DNA from 2 places in the Nocardia sp. CA-145437 genome. Region 1 is predicted to be linked to the other one. Evidence: riboswitches for the same ligand, from Rfam matches in the RefSeq annotation. Region 1 holds a riboswitch; the other holds the start of a gene.
The links. Region 1 has a riboswitch for magnesium ahead of ACQPYY_RS26210 (ABC transporter permease). Riboswitches for the same ligand answer to the same signal wherever they lie in the genome.
Positions count from the first base shown of each region.

Region 1 (11,374 bases):
CCGTTCGGCGCGTTCCCGGCTCGGCATGCCCTGGGCGCGCAGCCCGAGCTCGATGTTCTGCCGCACGGTCAGCCACGGCAGCAGCGCGAAGTTCTGGAACACCATGGCGGCGCTCGGATGCGGCGCGGTGATCCGCTCGCCGTGCAGCCGTGCGGATCCCGACGTCGGGGCGACCAGTCCGGCCATGATCCGCAGCAGCGTGGACTTGCCGGACCCGGACCGCCCGATCAGCGCGACGATCTCGCTCTCGCGCAGCTCCAGCGAGACCTCCGAGAGCACCGGCAGCGGCGCACCGGTGGGCCCGGTGTAGTGCTTGCTGACGCGGTCGACGGTGATGATGGGGGTGGACATGGTTGTCCTCCTTTCGAAAACGGTTTCAGTTCAACGAGAAACGCTGTTCGGCCCGGCGCTGCAGCCGACGCCACACCAGCCGGTTGATGGTCACGGTGACGACGCTCATCACCACGGTGCCCAGCAGCACCTTCGGAAACATGTCCGCCGCGGTGGCATTGGTGATGTACGCGCCCAGCCCGTATGCCTGCAGATGGGTGCCGCCCGCCTCGACCACCTCGCCGACCAGCGTGGCGTTCCAGGCCCCGCCGAACGCGGTGATCGCGCCGACCACATAGCCGGGGGCGATCGCGGGCAGGATCAACGACTTCCACCGCAGCCACCCGTGCACGCCGAGATCGTCCATGGCCTCGCGCAGATCGGTCGGGATCTGCCCGGCCGCGGCGATCACGTTGAACAGCACGTACCACTGCGCGCCCAGAGCCATCAGCACGATGCCGCCGATGTTCAGCGAGACGCCGGTCCAGGTGAGCGCCGCGATCACGAAGATGAACAGGAACTGCGCCGGGAAACTGGCCAGCACCTGCACCACCGGCTGCGCGAACCGGCACACCCGCGGGTTCAACCCGATCCACACCCCGACCGGCACCCACACCACGGTGGACATCACCAGCAGCACGATCACCCGGCTCAGACTCGCCAGGCCCATGAGCGTGGCGGGCCCGAATTCGGCCAGCCCGACGGTCCTTTCGAAGTAGGCGGCCAGCGTCCAGGTGCCCCAGGCCAGCGCCGCCAGCAGCAGCCCGAAGAAGACCACGTCCCCGGCCCGGCCGCCGGGACGGTCGTCGTAGGCGGACCGGGTGCTGCGCCCGAACACTCGCATGACGCGATCGATCCCCTCACCGACCGGTCGTGTCACCCGCGCCAGCCGCCCCGGCACCGTGCTGCGCCGCAGCAGGTCCAGCACGAGACTGCGTGGGACTTCGGCGCTTTCGGTGTGCTCCACCCGGAACCGCTCCGACCACGCGGTGAGCGGCCGCCAGAACAGCACGTTCACGACGACGATGGTGGCCACCATGACCAGCGCGCCCAGCAGCAGTCGCGAGACCTGCCCCTGCGAGGTCGCCGCCGCGATGAAGCTGCCCATGCCCGGCAGCGCCTCTTCCCGCCCGGACACCGTGATCACCTCGGACGCGGCGAGCATGAACCAGGCGCCGCCGAAGCTCATCATCCCGTTCCAGATCAACGGCACCATGGCGGCCGGCACCTCCAGCTGCCACAACCGCTGCCAGCGGGTGAGCCGCAGCATGCGGGCGGCGTCGTCGAGCTCCCGCGGGAGGGTGCGCACCGCCTGGTAGTAGGCGAAGGTCATGTTCCAGGCCATCGCGGTGAAGATGGCGAACACGCACACCGCCTCCGCGCCCAGGAAGGAGCCGCGGAACAGCGCCACGAATGCGGACACCGTGATGGAGACCAGCGCCAGCACCGGCACCGATTGCAGCACGTCCACCATCGGGACCAGCACCTTCTCGGCCCGCCGCGAATGCGCCGCCCACTGGCCGACGACCAGCGTGAACAGGATCGAGGCCGCCAGCCCCAGGAACATCCGCAGCGTGGTGCGCGCCGCGTAGTACGGCAGTTCCCGGGGATCGGTCGACACCGATTCCGGTCCGGAGCCCGGCGTCCACGGCACCGACATGTCGCGGAACAGCCGCAGCGCCACGGCGATCAGGAACACGGCCGCGCCGAGCACCAGAAAGTCGACGGCGCGCAGCCGGTTTCGCGGACGCGGCGTCGGCTGCCGTGTTTCGGGACGGTTGGGAATGGTGATCTGGAGCGTCATTGGATGAATCCGCATCTAATCGACAAAGGGCGCGCGGAAATAGGCGCACACCGAATCACGCGAAAGGGTGATGGGGGCGGCGCCGAATACCGGGAAATTACGAGTGCGCGACAGGAGGTCCGGGGTCGTCATCGGTTGTCATCCGACCGGCACCTCCTCACACAGCTCATACGCGGACTCATCAGCGCACACGGGGGAGGTCGACCCGGGGAATCCGGGGAGGACGCACACCCCTCTCGTCAGAGCTTCGGCACTGCACGACGTGTTCCGAATCGGAAAGCCACTTTGGATTACCCCTTAATCCGGGGAAATCTGTCCTAACCTTGGGCGTCTCTCGACGTCGTCAGATCAGTGGCCTGTGTTCGTGCAGGAGCCTCGCCTATCGAGGTGCGTTATCGACGGTAGTAAAGCCCCGATGAGTTGTCAAAGTGTGTACGCGCACGACCGGTCCGATTCGCCTAGTCTGGTCCGCGTGACGAGAGCGACGCGCGTGGCGGTGGGGATCGCCTTGATCGGGCTGGCGGTCGCGGGGTGCAGGTACTCCTCGGATCAGCGGGCCGCGGCGACCGCGAGCGCCGCGCCGAAGGCGGCCGCGCCGTCTCCCGACACCATCGGCCTGTGTGGCGGCGCATCCGACGCCGAGGTGGTCGAGGCCACGGGATCGACCGGTGCGCAACGGGTTTCGGCCAATCCGATCGGCTGCGCCTGGCAGCCCGCCGCGGGCGGCGACTACGCCGTCACCTTCCACTGGTTCCGGGGCAGCTCGCTGCAGGACCGCCGCGACCAGGTCACCACCGGCAGTCCCGCCACCGTCCGGATCGCCGGACAGCCGGGCATCGAATGGCGGGGCGCGCAATCCTGTGAGGTCGCGGTGGCATTCGGCGACACCGACTTCATCGACTGGTCCGAACGGTCGAGCGAGCGCGCCTGCCAGGGCGTGGAGCAGCTGGCCGCGGCCACCCTGACACAGGCGGGGCAGAGTTGATGGCGCGCCGCGGAGTGCGAATCACGGTGGCGGCCTTGGTGATCGCCGCCCTGTCCGGGTGTTCGCACGCCGACCGGCAGGCCGACTCCCGTCCCGCGGCCGATCCGAACCTGCTGGCGGGCTGTGGCCCCCTGGAGGATCAGAAGCTGGCCGCCGCCATCGGCGTCACCGGTATGCGGCGGCAGAGCGAGCCCACGGTGTGCGACTGGACCGCCACGAATCACGGTGGCGGCGTGGTCGACATCACCTATGCCTGGCTGCGGGACGACACGCTCGCGCGGGAGGTGCGGATCGCCGACCGCTTCGGATACCGCGTGGAGCGGCTCGTGGTGCGGAACTTCGGCGGCATGTACTGGCGGGATCCGGCGGATCCGGGTGGTTGCGCGGTGACGGTGGCCGATACCGGCACCGTCACCTGGTGGGTGCGGAACCGCGATCACACCGCGCAGCTCGATCCGTGCGCAGCGGCCATGAATCTGATGAACGCGACGCTCTCGGTCGACGGCATCTGACGCGCGCGGGAACCGATCTCAGTGCTCGAGGAACGTGGCGACGATGTTCCAGAACATGTTCGGGTCCACGGTGTGGAAATCCCAGCTCTCGGTGAGGTTGTGAGTGGTGCTCACGATAGACTTGATATCGAAGTCGTGCCGGGTGGCGGTGCCCTTGGCCTCCACGGCGGTGACGACGTAGGCGGTGGCGGTTTCTGCGGTGTGGGGCACGAGGAAGCTCCAATCGAGTACCGGTCCGGGGGAACGCGTGACAGTGTCCTGGCGTTTCCGTCCAGTCTGATTTCCGTCCGCCCCGCGCGGGAGTTCCGAAAGCGCCAAACCGGTCCGGGACACGCCAACCTTGCTGTGAGGTTGCCGGAATACCGTACGGTAGGTGCGATTTCGGCTCCTCAGCGGGGGTCTTCGGGTTCCGGATCAGCCCGGTCCCGCCACCGCTGCACCGCCCGGCGCAGGCTCGCCGGATCCGCGTAACCCAGGAATTCCGCCTGCTGGGCGCGTGGAAGGTGTTCGGCGCGTTGCAATCTGCGGCGGCGTGCGTGATCCACCTCACGCCGCCAAGTGGTTCCGGCCTCGGACAGCCGGCGCTGGAGTGATCTCGGTGACGTCAGCAGCCGCCGCGCAACCACTTCCAGCGTCGCCGCGCCATCGGCGAGAGCCAGATCGATGGCGTCGCCGAGCTGCTCGAGCCAGGTCACCCCGACCTCCGGGGTGGCGGGCAGGGTGGCCGCGTAGGTCAGCAGCACCGCCGTCAGCTCCGGATCGGCCGACTTCATCGGCAGCGCCAGATCTGCGGCCCGCAGCGTCAGCGCGTCCGCCGGGGCGTCGAAATCGATTGCGCGGGTGCCGAACAGCTCGGTGACGGTGGCGAGATCGGCGGGCGCGGCCTGCCGGAAACTCACCCGCGCCGGCACCACGGGGCAGCGGGTGGCGGCCCGCGCCCGCCCCACGAGCAGCGCGAAAGCCGCCTGTATCAACAGTTCCCGGCCCCGGCAGTCGTCCACCGCCGACCGCACCTCGTAGCAGACCTCCTGCTCGTCGCGGCGCGCGACGCGGAAGCCGTGACTCGTGGTGAGACTGCCGGTATGGCGCACGCACGCCTCGAGCGCGTCGCCGAGCGTGGCCGCGGACAGGAACAGATATTCGAGCAGCCCGAACTCACCGGTGGTGCTCTCGTCGGACACGCGCAGCGCGATATCGGGATCCCCGGTCTCGCGCTCGATCAGCTCCCACACCCGCAGGCAATACCGGGACGACACCCGGGTGCCCTCACCGCCGTCGCGCCAGGCGGGCACGCCCGCCGTCCGGGCGATCCGGTCGGCGTCGAGTCCGGCCCGCACCGCCCGCTCCAACGCGAACCGGGCCATGAGAATGCTGTCGTGACAATCGGATCGAGTGTTCACGGCCGACCGTCACCACGCGGCCCGGCGGCGAGCATTCGCCAGCTCCCGACTCCAGCTGGTTCCGGCCGCGGCCAGCCGCCGCTGCACGGTGCGCGGGCTGGCACCCAGCCGGCGCGCGATATCGGATAGTGAGACGGTGTCGAGGGACACCGTCGCCCGGAAGCCCGCGGTGTCGCGATCCGGTCCGGGTGGGGCCGGATCGCTCAGTGAATCGAGTTCGGCCGCAAGTAGATCGACCCAGGCCCGGGCGGGCGGCGTGGACAGGGTGGCGACGGCCGCGCCGCGTCGCAGCACGGCGGCCAGGCCCGGATCGGCCGAATGCTGCGGCCGGTCGAGGTCCGCGCGGCGCAACGTCAGGCTGTCGACCTCGGCCCCGAAATCCACTGCCGCCGTGCCGAAGAACTCCCGGTAGGGGCCGTGTCGTCGGGGCGCGCGTTCCCGCAGGGTGACCGCCACCGGCGCGATCCGCGCCCGCGCGGCCAGCCGGGCCCGGCCGGTGAGGTAGGCGAAACTCGCCTGCGCGGCGACCTCCGCGCCCCGGCCCCGCGCCGCCGTCTCCGACGCGAACGTGACCTGCCGATCGGTCTCGGCGACCACGGCCACCCGCCGGTTGCCCGACAGCCGCGACCCGAATTCCCCGACGGCCCGGAAGCCTTCGCCGACCGTCGGCGCGGTCGCGAGCAGATAATCCATCATCCCCAGTTCCCCCATTCCATATCGTTCGGCCGCCCGCAGTCCCACGTGCGGCACATCCACCCTGCGCTCGAACAACTCCCACAAACGGGGATAACACTGCCCCGGAACACTTCCCGCCGAGGCTTCCAGCGCGCCCGGCCCGATCCCCGCCGCCCGCGCCAACGCCACCGGATCCACACCCGCGGCCCGAGCCCGGGTGAGTACGAAGCGCGCCAGCAGCACGCTGTCCGATCCGGTCACCCATCCACCTTCGAGCCTGGAGATCCGGTACCGCGGTCGATCCCGGGCGTCATAGCGCGTCGTCCGGGGGCGGCGTCCCAGGCTCGGGGTCTTCGAAATGCCGCTTGCGGGCCCGATCGACCTCCAGCCGCCAGGTGGTGCCGGATTCGGCGAGGCGGCGCTGGAGGGTGCGGGGGCTGGTGTACAGGCGCCGCGCGACTTGTTCGAGCAGCGCGTCGGTGCCGTCGAGCACCTCGGCCAGCACCGTGGCCACCCGGTCGGGCCATTCGGTGGCGCGCGGGGGCGGCGGCGGCATGGTGGCGGCGTGGCGGCGCAGCACCGCCGCCAGCATGGGGTCCGCGGTGATCTGCGGCCGCTCGAAGTCGGTGTTGCGATAGGTGATGCGGTCCATCGGGGCGCCGAATTCCAGGCTGGCCGTGCCGAATTGCTCGGTGAACGCGTCCAGCCGCCGCGGCGCGCGCTCGCGCAGTTCGACGCACACCGGATCCATGGGCTGCCCGGTGATCTGGCGCATGCGCGAGACCAGCGAGGTCAGCGCCATCTGCACCGACAGATCACGTCCACGGCCCGCCATATTGACGGTGTAGACGTCGAAGGTGGATTCGGTCTCGGTCTGCGCGCCGGCCTCGATGCGGAAGTTGGTGGAGATCGAGCCGACGTAGGGTCCCAGCACCCCCAGCCCCGCGCCGACGGTGTCCGCGGTCGAGATCAGGTAGTCGATCAGCCCGAATTCGCCGAGCCGGTAGCTGCCCGTGGCGCGCAGCGTGGCCTCCGGGTCGCCGAGTTCGTGCTCGAAGAGCTCCCACAGGCGCGGGAAGTAGTCACTCGACACCCGGGCGTCCCCGTCGGCCAGCAGCCAGCCCGGTATCCCGGCCTCCCGCGCCAGGCGGGCCGGATCCAGGCCCGCCGAGGCGGCGCGGGACAGCACGAAGCGGGGCAGCAGCACGGAGTCGGAGGTGTGCACGTGCCAATGGTGAGGGCAATTCCGGGCTGGAAACCCGGAATTCGCGGAACTGTGAGAGAGCCCGCTCGTCAGGCTCGGATGAAGGTGGCGGCGATGCCCCAGAAGCGGTCTCGGGCGACCGCGCGGAAATCCCATGTCTGCATGATGTTGTGGGTGGCGCTGACGATCCCGGACACGTCGAAGTCGTCGCGGGAGGCGGTTCCCTTGGCCTCCAGGGCGGCGATGACGTAGGCGGTCGCGGACTCCACGGTGTGGGACACGGGTGTTCCTATCTGTCGCAGGGGCAGGGCGGGTCGGTACGGGTGGGGCGGGTTCAGCGGGTGGTGTCGGTCAGGACGTCCTCGTAGCGGTACTCGGTGGGGATGGTGACGCCTTCCGCGTGCGCCTGTTCCTCGCGGTGGCGCAGGTCCACGCGGCGGATCTTGCCGGAGATGGTCTTCGGTAGTTCGGTGAACTCCACCCGGCGGACACGCAGGTAGGGAGCCAGGTGGTCGCGGGCGTATTCGAGGATGGCGCGGGCGGTTTCGGCGTTGGGTTCCCATCCCGCAGCCAGCGAAACGTATGCCTTCGGCACGGCAAGCCGCGTGTCGTCCGGTTGCGGGACCACAGCGGCCTCCACCACGGCCGGATGCTCGATGAGCACGCTCTCCAATTCGAACGGCGACACCTTGTAATCGGAGGATTTGAACACGTCGTCGGTGCGTCCGATGTAGGTGATGTAGCCGTTCGCGTCCCGGGCCGCGACATCGCCGGTGTGGTAGTATCCGCCCGCCATGACCGCGGCATTGCGTTCGGGATCGCCCAGGTAGCCGGTCATCAGGTTGACCGGCCCAGCGGACAGGTCCAGGCAGATCTCGCCCTCGTCGGCGAGCTGCCCGGTGATCGGATCCACCAGCGCCACCGGCACACCCGGCGCGGGACGGCCCATGGAGCCGGGCACCAGCGGCTGTCCGGGCGTATTGCCCACCTGCAGGGTGGTTTCGGTCTGGCCGAAGCCGTCACGGATGGTCAGGCCCCACGCCTTCTCCACCTGCGCGATGACGTCGGGGTTCAATGGTTCACCCGCGCCGAGGATTTCGCGCAGCCCGGCCGGACGCTCGCCCAGATCGGCCTGGATGAGCATGCGCCACACCGTGGGCGGCGCGCAGAACGTGTTCACTTCGGCCCGGCGCAGCTGCGCGAGCAGGGCGGCGGCGTCGAAACGCGCGTAGTTGTAGACGAAGACGGTGGCCTCGGCCAGCCACGGCGTGAAGAAGCAGCTCCAGGCGTGCTTGGCCCAGCCGGGCGCGCTGATGGCCAGGTGTGTGTCGCCGGGCCGGACGCCGATCCAGTACATGGTGGTCAAATGACCGACCGGGTAGCTGATCTGGGAGTGCTGCACCATCTTCGGCTTGCTGGTGGTGCCGGAGGTGAAGTACACCAGCAGCGGATCGGTCACCTCGGTGACCGACCGGAACGGACCGGCCGACTCGACCGCCGCGGCATCGGCATAGCTCTGCCAACCGGAGACGGCCCCGCCCACCACGATTCGGGTGTAGTCGCCGGGCACCTCGTCGAACTTGCCCGCGTCGCCCTGGTTGGCGATGACGAAACGCGCTCCGGCCCGTTCGATCCGGTCGCTCAGGTCGGCCGGGCCCAGCGCGCCGGTGGTCGGCATGATGACCGCGCCCAGTTTGGCCACGGCCAGCATGGCCTCCCACAGCTCGACCTGATTGCCCAGCATGAGCATCACCCGATCGCCCTTGCCCACGCCCAGCCCGGCCAGCCAGGTGGCCACCCGATCCGAGCGCTCGGCCATCTCGGCGAAGCCGACCTGCTGCTCGGACCCGTCCTCCTCGACGATCCAGAGCGCGGGCCGGTCGTTGCCGCGGGCGATGACGTCGAACCAGTCGATCGCCCAGTTGAATTCACCGGACAGTCGCGGCCACTCGAAATCGCGCACCGCCGCGTCGTAGTCGGTGGCGGCGGCCAGCAGCCCGTCACGGGCCGCGCGATAGGCCTCGGTATTGACGTTGTTCACGCGTTCTCCTCGGTCGTTCCCAGTAGCCGCGCGCTGATCTCCCGCATCTCGACCTTGCGAATCTTGCCGGTCACCGTCATCGGGAACTCCTCGACGACGTGCACGTAACGCGGCACCTTGAAATGCGCGAGCTTGCCGGTGCAGTACTCGCGCAGGGTCTCGGCGGTCAGCTCCTCCGCCCCGGGCCGTAGCCGGACCCAGGCCATCAGCTCCTCGCCGTACTTGGCGTCGGGCACGCCGATCACCTGGGCGTCGAGGATGTCGGGATGGGTGTAGAGGAATTCCTCGATCTCGCGCGGGTAGATGTTCTCGCCGCCCCGGATCACCATGTCCTTGATCCGCCCGGTGATGGCGACGTACCCGTCGGCGTCCATGGTGGCCAGGTCGCCGGTATGCATCCAGCGCGCGGAATCGATGGCCTCCGCGGTCTTCTCGGGCTGACCCCAGTAGCCGAGCATCACCGAGTAGCCGCGCGTGCACAGCTCGCCCGCGGTGCCGATCGGCACCGTCACCCCGGTCACCGGGTCCACGATCTTGACCTCGATGTGCGGCCCGGCCCGGCCCACGGTGGCGGTGCGCTGCACCAGCGAATCGTCGCGGCGGGTCTGGGTGGACACGGGGGAGGTCTCGGTCATGCCGTAGCAGATGCTCACCTCGCGCATGCCCATCCGCTCGATGACCTGCTTCATCACCTCCACCGGGCACGGCGATCCGGCCATGATGCCGGTGCGCAGCGAGGACAGGTCGTAGGCGTCGAAGTCCGGGTCGGCCAGTTCGGCGATGAACATGGTCGGCACCCCGTACAGCGAGGTGCAGCGTTCGGCCGCAACGGCTTCCAGGGTGGCGCGGGCGTCGAAGGCCGGGGCCGGGATCACCATGGCCGCGCCGTGCGTGGTGGCCGCCAGATTGCCCATCACCATGCCGAAGCAGTGGTAGAAGGGGACCGGGATGCAGATGCGGTCCTGCTCGGTGTAGCCGCACAGCTCGCCCACGAAATACCCGTTGTTGAGGATGTTGTGGTGGCTGAGCGTCGCGCCCTTGGGGAAACCCGTTGTGCCGGACGTGTACTGGATATTGATCGGATCGTCGGTGGACAGCGCCGACTGCGCCGCCGCCAGCAGGTCCGGATCGGCCGCGCGCCCGGTGGCGAACAGGTCCCGCCACTCGGTGCTGTCGAGCAGCACCACCTGCTCCAGCTCCGGGCACTCCGGGCGAACCTCGTCGATCATGGCCGCGTAGTCGGAGGTCTTGAACGCGGGCGCCGCGACGAGCAGCCGGATCTCCGCCTGAGTCAGCACGTAGCGCAGCTCGTGGGCCCGGTAGGCCGGGTTGATGTTCACCAGGATCGCGCCGATCTTGGCGGTCGCGTACTGGGTCAGCGTCCACTGCGGGCAGTTCGGCGCCCAGATGCCTACCCGGTCGCCCTTGCCGATCCCGGCCGCCAGCAGGCCCAGGGCCAGGGCGTTCACCTCGTCGGTGAACTCGCGGTAGGTCCAGCGGATGCCGGTCGTGTAGTCGATGAGGGCCTCGCGGTCCGGATGCGCCGCCGTGGTCCGGTCCAGGTTCGCCCCGATGGTGTCCCCCAGCAGGGGAGCGTCCCAGACTCCGAAGGTGTAGCTCGTGCTCTCGGTCACACCAGTAGGATCTACGTCACACCCAGCCTCGACTACCCCCGAAAGGGGCTACCCGATGACTACGGCCGCCGACGGGCTCCTGCGCCCCAGCGACGGCGACGCCCTGCGCGCTGAGCTGCGCGCGCTCGCCGCCCTGAGCAAGCTGCCGGTCGTCTTCGGGGGCGAGGTGCACGCGGGCACGCTGGTGCTCAGCGAGTTCGTCGGAACCCGGACCAACGGCATGCGGGGGCTGGCGGTCGCGCACAGCTCCGGGCTGGGCGGTTCGGCGGTGGCGACGGGCCGCCCGCGCTCGGTGGCCGACTACCGCTCGGCGTCCACCATCACCCACCACTACGACGTCCCGGTCCTGGGGGAGGGCCTGCGCTCGGTGGTGGCGGTGCCGGTGGTGGTCAAGGGCGAGGCGCGCGCGGTGATCTACGTCGCCAATCGCGAAACGGGGGTGATCGGCGACGGAGTGGCCGACGAGATGGTGCAGGCCGCGCGGCGGCTCAGCACGGAACTGGCCATCCGCGACGAGGTGGATCGGCGGCTGCGGCTGTCCTTCGCACGGGAATCCATGAACAGCGCCAATGTGATTGCCACCGAACAACTCCGGGATCTGCACGCGGAGCTGCGGGGGATAACCCAGGTGGTCTCCGATGCCACCGCGCGGGCGCGGCTGCGGGACGTCACGGAGAGACTCGCCCGCCTGGTGTCGGGGGTGGCGGCCGCCGACGACGCGGTGACGCTGGCTCCGCGCGAACTGGACGTGCTGTCCCATATCGCCCTGGGTTGCACCAATGTGGAAGC
Region 1 is NZ_CP191204.1:5,621,124-5,632,497, reverse strand. It holds gene ACQPYY_RS26215 (ABC transporter ATP-binding protein) at 1-351, opposite strand, end outside; gene ACQPYY_RS26210 (ABC transporter permease) at 377-2,134, opposite strand; M-box (ykoK) riboswitch at 2,359-2,528, opposite strand; gene ACQPYY_RS26205 (DUF3558 family protein) at 2,607-3,119, shown strand; gene ACQPYY_RS26200 (DUF3558 family protein) at 3,134-3,631, shown strand; gene ACQPYY_RS26195 (hypothetical protein) at 3,650-3,841, opposite strand; gene ACQPYY_RS26190 (AraC family transcriptional regulator ligand-binding domain-containing protein) at 4,021-4,995, opposite strand; gene ACQPYY_RS26185 (AraC family transcriptional regulator ligand-binding domain-containing protein) at 5,041-5,967, opposite strand; gene ACQPYY_RS26180 (AraC family transcriptional regulator ligand-binding domain-containing protein) at 6,017-6,931, opposite strand; gene ACQPYY_RS26175 (hypothetical protein) at 7,000-7,191, opposite strand; gene ACQPYY_RS26170 (AMP-binding protein) at 7,245-8,951, opposite strand; gene ACQPYY_RS26165 (AMP-binding protein) at 8,948-10,585, opposite strand; gene ACQPYY_RS26160 (response regulator transcription factor) at 10,641-11,374, shown strand, end outside.

Region 2 (11,374 bases), 2.0 Mb from region 1:
GCGGTCGTGCACTGAGATAACACCGTCGAAAGCCCACCCGGAAACCATTGTCCCGGGTGGGCTTTCGCGTTTCTCAGCGTCGCGGCCCCGACGAGGCCAGGTGCTCGGCGTAGAAGAACAGCAAGCCCGTCGCCGCCGAGATCGCCGCCAGCAGCCAGAATCGGATGATCACCGTGGTCTCCGGCCAGCCGGTCAGCTCGAAATGGTGATGGAACGGGGCCATCTTGAACACCCGGGTGCGGGTGGTGCGGAACATGACGATCTGCAAGGCCACCGACGCGATCTCGGCCACGAACAGCGCGCCGACCGCGATCATCAGCAGTTCGGTGCGCGTGGTGATCGACAGCCCCGCCAGCAGCCCGCCCAACGCCAGCGACCCCGTGTGGCCCATGAAGATCTTCGCCGGAGCCGCGTTCCACCACAGGAATCCCACGCACGCCGCCGCGCCCGCCGCGCACACCACCGACAGATCCAGCGGATCGCGCACCGTGTAGCAGCCCGGCACCGCCCTGGTCGCGCACGCGTGCGCGTACTGCCAGAACGTGATCAGCACATACGAACCCAGCGCCAACCCCACCGAACCCGCCGCCAAACCGTCCAGGCCGTCGGTGATGTCGACCGCGTTCGACCAGGCCACCACGATGATGCACGCCACCACCAGAAACCCCGCGACCGCCAGGGACACCGTGGAGATGTCGCGCACGATCGAGATCTGCTTGCTGCCCGGCGTCAGCCCCGACCCGCCGCGGAACCGCAACGCCAACACCCCGAACACCACCGCCGCGCACAACTGGCCGACGATCTTGCCCGACGCCGTCAACCCCAGCGAGCGCCGCTGCGACAATTTGATCGCGTCGTCGGCGAACCCCACCGCCCCCAATGCCGTCGCCAACCCCAGCACCAGCAGCCCCGACGCCGACGCGCCCCGCCCGTCGAAATGCCGCCCCACCTGCGTCGCCGCCCCGTACCCGCACCAGATCGCGACCAGGATCGCCAACCCGCCCATGGTCGGCGTGCCCCGTTTGGACAAATGACTCGCCGGGCCGTCCGAGCGGATCGCCTGCCCCCACCGCTGCCGCGTGAACAGCCGAATAAGCAACGGCGTCACCGTGATCGACACCACCAGTGCCACCAGCGCCGCCACCAGAATCTGCCGCATCGCACCCCCCTCGAAACCCGAAATCCGGTCACATGCTAACCGCCGCCGGAACGAAAGGGGCCCCCGTGATTGTTAGCGTGAGATATGACCACCCCGGGTGCGCGCCGCGACCAACTGCGAGAGTTCCTGCGCGACAGACGCGCCCGCATCACCCCCGACCAGGTCGGACTTCCCACCGCCGGCCGCCGCCGCACCCCCGGCCTGCGCCGCGAAGAAGTCGCCGTCCTCGCCGGAGTCGGCGTCTCCTGGTACACCTGGCTCGAGCAGGGCCGCGACATCACCGTCTCCACCGACGTCCTCGACGCCATCGCCGCCGCCCTGCTGCTCGACGGCCCCGAACGCGCCCACCTGTATGTCCTCGCCGGCCTCAACCCACCCTGCCGCTCCGGCACCGCCACCGCCGGCATCACCCCCGAGACCCGGAACCTCCTCGACGCCTGGGGCCCCCGCCCCGCCGTCCTCCGCAACCGCTACTGGACCGTGCTGGCCTACAACGACGCTGCCCGCGCCGTCTTCGGTTACGAAGCCCCCGGCCACAACTGCCTCATCACCTACTTCACCAACCCCCGCTACATGGCCATGCCCCACCACTGGACCCGCGCCGCCCCCGCCGTCGTCGCCGCCTACCGCGCCGACTCGGCCCCCTGCCCCGACGACCCCGGCTTCGACGCCGTCATCACCGACCTCGCCCGGCGCAGCCCCGAATTCGCCGACCTGTGGTCCCGCCACGACGTCGGCACCCCGGCTCAAGCCGTCAACGCCCTCCATCACCCAGAAGTCGGCGAACTCCACTTCGACACCACCACATTGACTCTCGCCGACCGCCCCGACCAACACGTCGTCCTCTACAACCCGCGCCCCGACACCGACACCGCCGAAGCCCTCGACCGCCTCCACCGCCTCCGCCTCGCGCCACCCGCGTGAAACGGTGGCGGCCGCGCAAGGTGGTGGTGTCACACCCACGATGAGTGCGCACTGTTTACCCATGGCGTGGCCCGGCACGCTGAAGCCATGACGCACAACGGGATCCGCTACGTGAACAAGATCGCCCTCATTACCGGTGGCAGCAGCGGGATGGGGCTGGCCACGGCGCAGCGCCTCATTGCCGAAGGCGCGGAGGTGATCATCACCGGGCGGGACAAGGGTCGGCTGGACGCCGCCGTCGCCGAGCTGGGGGAGCGCGCGACCGCGATCCCCGGCGATGTCACCGACGCCGAGGATCTTGCCGCGCTGGGTCGAACGGTCGGCGAGCGGTTCGGGCGGCTGGACGTGGTGTTCGTGAATGCGGGGGTCGGGGCGTTCCAGCCGTTCACCGCTGTCACCGCCGAGGAGTTCGATCGGATCGTGGGCCTCAACTTCAAGTCGGTGTTCTTCACCGTCCAGCAGGTCCTGCCGCTGGTGTCGGCGGGTGGCGCGATCGTCATCAACGCCTCGTTCGCCACCTATCGGGGTGCGCCCGGTACCGCCCTGTACACCGCCACCAAGGCCGCGGTCGATTCCTTGGCGCGGACCCTCGCGGCGGAGCTGGCGCCCCGGGGGATTCGGGTGAATTCCATCAGCCCGGGCTACACCGACACCCCCGCCTTCCGTGCCGAGACCACACCCGAGACCCAGGCCGAGGCGGCCTCGCGGGTGGCGCTCGGTCGCATCGGCACCTCCGACGATGTGGCCGCCGCGGTCGCGTTCCTGGCCTCCGCGGACGCCTCCTACATCACCGGCCAGGACCTGCTCGTCGACGGCGGGCTCACCACCGTCATTCCCTCGGCCATGGTCTGAAGCGGCTCACTGCTCGGTTTCCACCGGCCGTGGCACCGTGCGCCAGCCGACGCTGGTCACCGCCGGCTCCAGGCTCAGACGGCTCACCGCGGACTCCATCTGGCGATCGTCGCGACGATCGCCGGTGAGCTCGGCCCGCACCTGCACCCGCCCCGGGGACGTGTCGTGACTCGAGATGGACACCAGCCGCAAGTCGGTGCGCGTCAACGACTGCACCAGCAACGCCCGCACCTGCGCCTCGTGCGCGTCGTCGGTGTCGGCGTGGAAGGCGTACAACGCGTCCTGGGCGTCGGTGCCGTCGGCGAGCGGACGGTCCACCGATCGGGCGACCGTGCGCAGCGCGGTATTGACCACCACCACCGCGACCGTGCCCGCCGCGGCCGTCGAGTACATGCCCGCACCCGCCAGCGCGCCGACCGCGGCCGAACACCACAGCGTGGCAGCGGTATTGAGGCCGCGGATATTGAACCCGTCGCGCAGGATCACGCCCGCGCCCAGGAAGCCGATACCCGAAACGATCTGCGCCGCAACGCGGGTCGGGTCGGCGGTGGCGCCGTTGAAGCCGTGCGCGGACAGCAGCACGAACAGGGTCGCACCGGCGGCGACCAGTGCGTTGGTGCGCAGCCCGGCCATGCGGGCCCGGAACTGGCGCTCGAACCCGATGATCGCGCCCAACCCGACGCCGGTGGCCAGGCGGAGCAGCATTTCCCAGGTGGTCATCTCGATCTCCCAGCGGATGACGGCGCACTCGGAAGTGGACGCTACCGGGTGCGCGGCAGCGGCCTGAGGATAAGCGGAGTGTCGCCTGGTGAACGATTGGCTAACGGAACTCGGTCCGGTCCATCGGGCACGACCACCACCTCCTCGGCACACGCGCGCAACGCGACCATCGGGTCGCGTCCATGCCGGGGGAGTGGGACCGGCGGGGAATCGCCGGCACGGGTACCACCCCTCGTAAGACCTTCAGCACTCCACGGCGTAACCCGCCACCAGGGCGGGAGCCGGTCGGGGCATCCCCTTAGCTCGGGGAAGCCTGTCCTGATCCGGGGCGTCTCTCGACGTTCGGGATCGCCGGCCTGTATCCGTGAAGGAGCCTCAGCTAACGACGGCACCTTGCGTCAGCGAGTAAACACCCCGGCGCCGCGCCTCGCAACCCGATGTGACCGCGGTCGCCCGCATCCACGCCGCAACCGATCTGGTGGGAGGGTCAGGGATACATGCCGCGATAGGCGTCGATGGTCGCCACCAGATGGTCCACGATCTGATCGCGCGTGGCGCGCAGCGTGCCGTTGAGCCACGCCGAGAACATGCCCGCATTGCCGCTGGCCATGGTGACCGCGGCCAGCCGCCGCCGCACCGGATCATCGATGTGGGCGAACAGGTGATCCTGGATCAGGCGGGTGAAGGCGGGCATGACCGCGATCGTGGTCTGGCCCAGCCCCGTCGACGAATACGGCTCCACCAGGAACAGTCGCGACTTGCGCGGATCCTGCAGCACCTTGTCCACCAGCGCTTCCGACAGCGCGCGATCCCGATCGGGATCATCGGCGACCGCGAACGCCGTCATCGGATCCAGGAACTCGTCGGCGATCTGGCGGTAGAGCACGTCGAGCAGTTCGTCGCGGCTGGCGAAGGATTCGTAGAAATAGCGGTCGGTCAGCGTGGCGCGCCGGCACACCGCGCGCATGGTGACCGCGCCCGCCCCGGATTCGCCGATCAGGTCCAGTGCGGCCTCGAGCAGCGCGGTGCGGCGCGCCTCACGGCGTTCGGTGAGGGTGGTTCCGCCCCAGATGCGGGGCTCCTCGGCGGGAGGCTGCTCGGTCTGCACCGGGTCAAGAGTAATGCCCGGGCCCGGGTGTGAGCGCACACCCGGCCCCGGACCGGCTCACTTGGTGACCACGCACGCGCTGCCGAGGTTGATGCCGGTGCCGACGGTGACCGTCGCCCACTGCGAGCCGTTGTAGGTCCAGGCCTGCACGTAATGGGTGCCCGTGGAGGTCGGCGTCCAGCTCGAGGTGGCGGTGCCGCCGCTGCCCAGGCTGAACTGCTGCGGACTGAACGTCGCCGAGGCGCTGTCGTAGAGCCACACGTACTCGTTGGGGCTGCCGTTGACGGTGACCGTGTAGGCGCAGTTGGTGCCGTAGCCGCCGCCGATGCTGGTGCCGGTCGCGATGGTCACGCTGCTGACGTAGGCCGACGCGTCGGGCGCGGCGAGCACGAGCGCCGCGGCCGCGGCGAGACAGGTGGCGAACACGGACACGGCCGAGGTGCGTGAGCGGATCATTGTCGATCATCTCCCCAGATGAACGGGATGAATGAGAACCCTGCGACGCCATTGGCGCATAGAGGCAAGTGTCGGTGTTCAGCACCCGCGATAGGCGCGTATCGGACTACTCGGTGCGAACCGGTCACCCCGCCAACGCAATTCGCGATCTCCGGCAATCAGTCGGCTGCCCAGGTCCGAGGTCGAAAGGTGGGGGTTCCCCTAACAATCCCCTAATTCCTGCGCTCACAGCGCAATTCAGCTACTACATCGCTAACGTTCCGATTGTCCGAATCGCCGGGGTGACGAAGCGCAGACACCCACCGGTGATCGGACACCACGCGAGTCCTCTTCCCCGAGACTCGCCTCCCGCGTCCCCGCCGCGCAGCGGGCGCCGCGAACCCCGGCGTCGCCGGGCCGAACCCCGATCCCGGCCCGGCGACGCCGTCTCATAAGCGCCGATTCCGCCACAAGGACGGCGCGAATGCCGTGACGCTGCGATGATCGACCCAGTTTGGATTCAGTTCGGGTAGGCATTGCGAATCAACCTGTGCCGGTGGACTGTTCGAGGTGCAGAAGGATCGCGCAGGATGACCGCAAGCCGGTATGCCAGTAACTCCGATGTAGCCGAGCCTGCCGAGCCGTCGGGCTGGGGCCGACATCTGGGCGTCGGGGACGACATCGCGGACAGTCTCGGTTCCGGACAGCTCGGCGCGCTCATCTTCGCCCGAAAACTGGTGCGCTGCTGGTACATCGCGAACTTCCTGCTCGCGTCGACCCTCGGCTCGGGTGTGGGCCTGTTCGCCTGGGAGTACGGTCAGCGGACCTACGGCGACTGCACGGGCACCGCCACCTGCTATCCGCGCTGGGAGTTGCTGGTGCTCGGCGTCGGCTCCGGATTGCTCGCCGCGGGAGTGATCTTCCTGGCCGCGTCGTTGCCGTGCTTCTGGGTCGCCTACGCCATCCGGTGGTCGGCGCGCGCCATGGCCGACCGCAACGGCGGGCCCGAGCACTACGAGGCCGAGCACTACGCGGTCGCCGAGCAACACCAGTGGCACGCGGCCGAGCAGCCGACGCGCCGCCAGCCGCGGACCGAGGAACCGCCGCGCCGGCAGGCCCGGGCCGAGGAGCCCCAGCGCCGTCAGGCGCGACCCGAGCCGCCCCAGCAGCGCCGCCCCGCGCGCGGTGAACAGCCCGCCCGCCGCCCGGCCCGCACCTGACCAACCGCTCCCAGCCCATCGGCGGCCGCCTACCCGAGCGGCTCGCCGGGTGCGGTGGCGCCCGCGACGATCTCGCGCAACGCCGCGATATGCCCGTCGAAGGCGATGCGCCCGGCGTCGGTCAAGCGGGCCCGCACCTTGCGGCGACTGCCCTCGAGGCGACGCTCGGTACTGACGTACCCGGCTTCCTCGAGGGTCGCCAACTGCTTGGACAGCGCCGAATCCGACAGTCCCAGGCGCTCTTTGAGGAACGCGAACTCCGCCCAGTCGGCCGCGGCGAGCGTGGCCACCAGCGTCAGGCGCGTGCTCGGGTGGATCAGTTCGTCGAAACGGGCCTCGCTCACGCGCGCACCCACCGCCGTCCCGCCGCCAGCAGCTCGGGCCCGCCGAAACCGATGACCGCGGCCACCAGCAGCGCCGACCAGATGCGCGGATGCCCCGCCCCGTCGGCGTCGAGCGCGATCGCCGCGGCCACGGTCAGCGCGACCAGGCCCACCAGCATGCCGATCACGACCAGCGGCGTGCGCCGCCCGGCCACCTCGGCGCTGACCTGGACCCCGCCGGTGCGGCGGCGGCCATCGAGCAGCCGCGACGCCACCGTCGCGTGCCCGGCTCCGAACGCCAAGGTCGCGACCGCTGCCAACCAGTCCGGGCCCAGATCGCCCAGGGCTCCCAAAGCCAGCCAGCCGCAGGCCATTCCCCACCAGTAACCGCGGGGCAATCCGACTTCCGCGGCCATCTTCTGCCGCGCCTGACCAGCCGCGTCGAGTGCCGAACGCGCCTGCTCCGGAGTGATGCCGTCCATGATGACTCCTTACTTTCCTACTTGGAAAGTAAGACTCCACTTTCCCGCTAGGAAAGTCAAGGGTGGGTCAGCCCAGCAGTTCGTCCAGATAGCACCAGCGCCACGACTCACCCGGCTCCACACTGCGGATCACCGGATGCCCGGTGCCGTCGAAATGCTTGGTCGCGTGATTGCCCGGCGAGGAGTCGCAGCACGCCACATGCCCGCACTCCAGGCACATCCGCAGATGCACCCACACCAGACCCTCCTCGAGGCATTCCCCGCAGGCGTCCGGGGTATCGGGCACCCGCACGCACGGCGCCTCCCGCAGGTGCTCACACGCCCCCGGCGGCATCGGCGCCCGCAACCCCAGCCCGTCGTCGTCCTCGGCCTCGGTGACCCGGTCGATGGTGGACTCCTCGATGTCGAGGGCGGCCATCACCGCCTGCAGCACCTCCTGATCGACCTGCCCCGCGTCACGGATCCGCAGCACCGTCTCGCGCTCGGCCGCCAGCATCGCCAGGCGCAGCCGCCGGTACTCGCCGCTGGGGGTGACCCGCTGGGATTCCGAGCGGCCCAACAGCTCCCACGCCGACTGCGCCCGCACCACCACCCGGTTGCGCAGCGAGTCCACCACATCCGGCGGTGTCTCGGGCGCGATGTTCTCCTCGAGCGCCTTCAATCCCGCCGTCGTCGCCTGTTGCAGCAGATTCGCCTCCTGCAACAGGTCCTCGGCCCGGCTGGGCCCGCGCAGGCGCAGCATCCGCACCAGCCACGGCAGCGAGAGCCCTTGCAGCAGCAGCGTTCCGCCCACCACCACGACCGCCAGCAGCCGCAGCGTGTCCAGTTCCGGTGTATCGCCGGGCAGCAGCAGCGCCGCCGCCAGCGTCACGACGCCGCGCATACCGGCCCACGCCACCACCGCCGGTCCGGTCCACTCCGGCTTGGGTTTTCCCTGCCGGCGCCCCTCGATCTGCCAGGCCGCGTACGTCGCCGGGAACACCCACACCGGCCGCACCACGATCACCGTCACCAGCACCGCCGCACACGTCCACAGCAGTGTCGAATGCGGCAGATCGCTGTGCCAGGCGGCCTCCACGATATGGCGCACCTGCAACCCGATCAGCAGGAACACCGCGGACTCGAGAATGAACGCGATGGTCCGCCAATTGGTGTGCTCGGCGATGCGCGAGGCCGCGCTCTGCCAGTGCGGCGCACCGTGACCCAGGATCAGCCCGCACGTCACCACCGCGATCACGCCCGAGGCGTGCACCGACTCCGCGGGCAGATACGCGATCCACGGCGCCAGCAGCGACACACTGGTGTCCAGCACCGGATCGGTGATCCGGCGGCGCAGGAACGCCAGCATCATCGCCGCGGCCACCCCGATCAGCGCGCCGCCGCCGGCCGCGCCGATGAAACTGGCCCCCGCCTGCCACAGCGTCACACTGCCCGCCATGGCCGCGACCGCGGTCCGCAGGGTCACCAGCGCGGTCGCGTCGTTGAACAGCGACTCGCCTTCGAGCAGGGTCACGATCCGGCGCGGCATCCCCACCCGTCGCGCCACCGCGGTCGCCGCGACCGCGTCCGGCGGGGCCACGATCGCGCCGATCGCCACCGCCGCGGAGAACGGCACCGGCAGCAGCCAATACACCACCGCGCCCACCGCGAACGCGGTGAACAACACCAACCCCACCGACAGCAGCGTGATCGAGGTCTTCTTCGGCCGGAAATCCACCAGCGAGGTGCGAATCGCCGTCGTGTACAGCAACGGCGGCAGCAACCCCAGCAACACCAGTTCGGGCTCGATGTCGAACTCGGGCACGAACGGCAGATACGACGCGATTACCCCGGCCACGGTGAGCACGAACGGCTCACCCACCCCCAGCCGGCGCGCACCGGCCGCCAGTGCGACCGCGACCGACACCAGCACCACGAGTCCGAACGCCCACTCCACGTGATCATCGTGCCAGTCGCGGTGTCCGATTCCGGCAGCGGCACCGCAGATGGGTCAGTCGGCGTGGCCCGAACGGGACCGGGTGATCGCGAAGACCCCGATGCGCGCGGCCAGCGCCACCACCCACAGCACCACGCCGACCATATTGAGCATCGGACCGGCGCCGGTGTAGGAGCCGACCAGGATGGAGACGACACCCGCCGAGAAACACAGCACGGTGGCGGCATGACAGACGGTGAGGGTGATGCGCAGGTCGGTGTCCGGACCCGCGGCGCGCTCGATACTGATGGTGAAACTCCTGGCAACACTGTTGAATTCGGCCCCAGGCACCATAGCGTCCCGAAGCCGGAAGTGCAGAGTCCAGCAGCTCACCGTTCCCGCCGTATTCGCTTGCGGGGCGTGATGGCGGTGTTGCTCAACGGAATTCGCGAGTCGGATCAGGGGGTCTGCTTGACGCAGATCCAGGTTTCGCCGTCCTTGCGGGCCTCCACCTTCGGTGACTGGTATTGCCAAATGCACGCGATCTGCATGTCGATCGGGGCCTGGCACACCCAGGTGGTCTTGTCGATCACGGCCGGACGCACCTCATTGCTCGTCGGGTACGTCGCCTTGCAGTAGCCGGGCATATCCCGGATACCGCCCTTGGCCACCTGTTCGGGGGTGAAGCACATACCGCTGTAGGGGTCGTTCATCGAGAAGGACATGTGCAGACCGGTCTGCTTGTACTGCCAGTCGCACGCCTTGCCCAAATCGATGACCGCCTCACACGACTGGCCGTCGACCTGGCCGTACCCGTAGGAGACGCAGTACTGCGCCAGATCCAGCCCGCCGATCGAGGTGGACGCGGGCACACTCGGCGCGGTCGAGGACTGGGTGCGATCACCGACGACGTTGACGATCAACGGGGTGATGATCACCGCGGCGGCCACCGCCACCACGATCACGGCCAGCGCCCACGCCGGTACGCGCCTCAGCAACGGTGCGAGCACCCGTTGGGAGAATGGGGTCCACAGTGGCGAGAAGAACTGCGAGAACTGTTCGAGCACGAGCGCCCCTTGTTCCATGCATGTGCGGCAGCACAGCAATCCTATCGCCCGGGCCGGGGTCGCCACAGCCGAAATTACTGGGGCTGCGGCATATTGGCGTCAACTGTGCCGGGGTGCGGATTCCATCGGTTTGCCCGCGTCGCGCCAGGCCGTGATGCCGCCGGCCAGACTGTGCGCGTCATACCCGGCCCGGCGGGCCAGCGCCGCGAACCGCAAGGACACCTCACCGACCGGGCAGACGAAGACCACCGGCCGCGACCGTGAGAACGGAACACCCTGGACGAGCATGTCGTCGAGCTGATCGTCGCGGATGTTCAACGCGCCCGGCACATGCGCGATCCGGTAGGCCATCGCGCCGCGGGTGTCGACGATGGTCGGGCGCGCGGTGCGATCGAGCTGGTCGAGCTCGTCGGGGGACAGGGCCGGAGTCGCGGCGAGTTCGGCCGCGTCCGGAGCCGGGGCGCGTCCCGGCTTGCCGAACAGTTCTGGGCGGCGCTTGCGGACATAGGACAGGTACGGCTCGAGTCGATCGCACACGATGATCACCGCGATCAGCGGATCCGCCTGCGCCGAAGGCGGTTCCACCGACCCCAGGAACTCCAGCGCCGCGGCATAGGTCGCCCCGCTCGTCGGCCCGGCGAGCACCCCGTGGGCGGTGGCCAGGGTCAGCGTCGCGTCGACCGCGCGCCCGGCCTCCACCGCCATGATGCGGTCGTAGAAGTCGGGCTGGAACAGGCCCACGTCCCACATCTCGGTCTCCGAGCGGATACCGGGAATGAAGTCGCCGCGTTCGGAGACCACCGCGACGGTCTTCAACTCCGGATTGTGTTTGCGCAGAAAGGTCGCCGTGCCGCGGGTGGACCCGGTGGTGCCCAGCCCGCCGATCAGATAGTCGACACGGGTGATGCCGTCGCGCGCCAGGTCCTCGTGGATCTCGCGCCCGGTCCCGTGATGGTGGGCCTCGATGTTCTTCTCGCTGGTGTACTGCGAGGGGTGGTACCAGGCGCCGGGTGCGCGGGCCATGGTCGATTCGATGACCGAGTACACGTCGTTGGGGGCCGTCGGATCCGGGCATTCCGACAAACCAGGCAATTCTTCGATATCGGTCCCCAACAGCTGCAACAGGTCTCGCACCTCGGCGACCTTGATCCGATTGGTGACCGCGCGTA
Region 2 is NZ_CP191204.1:3,622,700-3,634,073, forward strand. It holds gene ACQPYY_RS16855 (DHA2 family efflux MFS transporter permease subunit) at 1-15, shown strand, start outside; gene mraY (phospho-N-acetylmuramoyl-pentapeptide-transferase) at 74-1,159, opposite strand; gene ACQPYY_RS16865 (helix-turn-helix transcriptional regulator) at 1,244-2,083, shown strand; gene ACQPYY_RS16870 (SDR family NAD(P)-dependent oxidoreductase) at 2,171-2,935, shown strand; gene ACQPYY_RS16875 (MgtC/SapB family protein) at 2,942-3,655, opposite strand; M-box (ykoK) riboswitch at 3,876-4,049, opposite strand; gene ACQPYY_RS16880 (TetR/AcrR family transcriptional regulator) at 4,143-4,763, opposite strand; gene ACQPYY_RS16885 (hypothetical protein) at 4,821-5,219, opposite strand; gene ACQPYY_RS16890 (hypothetical protein) at 5,789-6,418, shown strand; gene ACQPYY_RS16895 (transcriptional regulator) at 6,448-6,762, opposite strand; gene ACQPYY_RS16900 (hypothetical protein) at 6,759-7,223, opposite strand; gene ACQPYY_RS16905 (Na+/H+ antiporter) at 7,291-9,159, opposite strand; gene ACQPYY_RS16910 (hypothetical protein) at 9,214-9,489, opposite strand; gene ACQPYY_RS16915 (hypothetical protein) at 9,597-10,205, opposite strand; gene ACQPYY_RS16920 (pyridoxal-phosphate dependent enzyme) at 10,305-11,374, opposite strand, start outside.
Region 2: another riboswitch for magnesium. It lies ahead of ACQPYY_RS16875 (MgtC/SapB family protein); the one in region 1 lies ahead of ACQPYY_RS26210 (ABC transporter permease).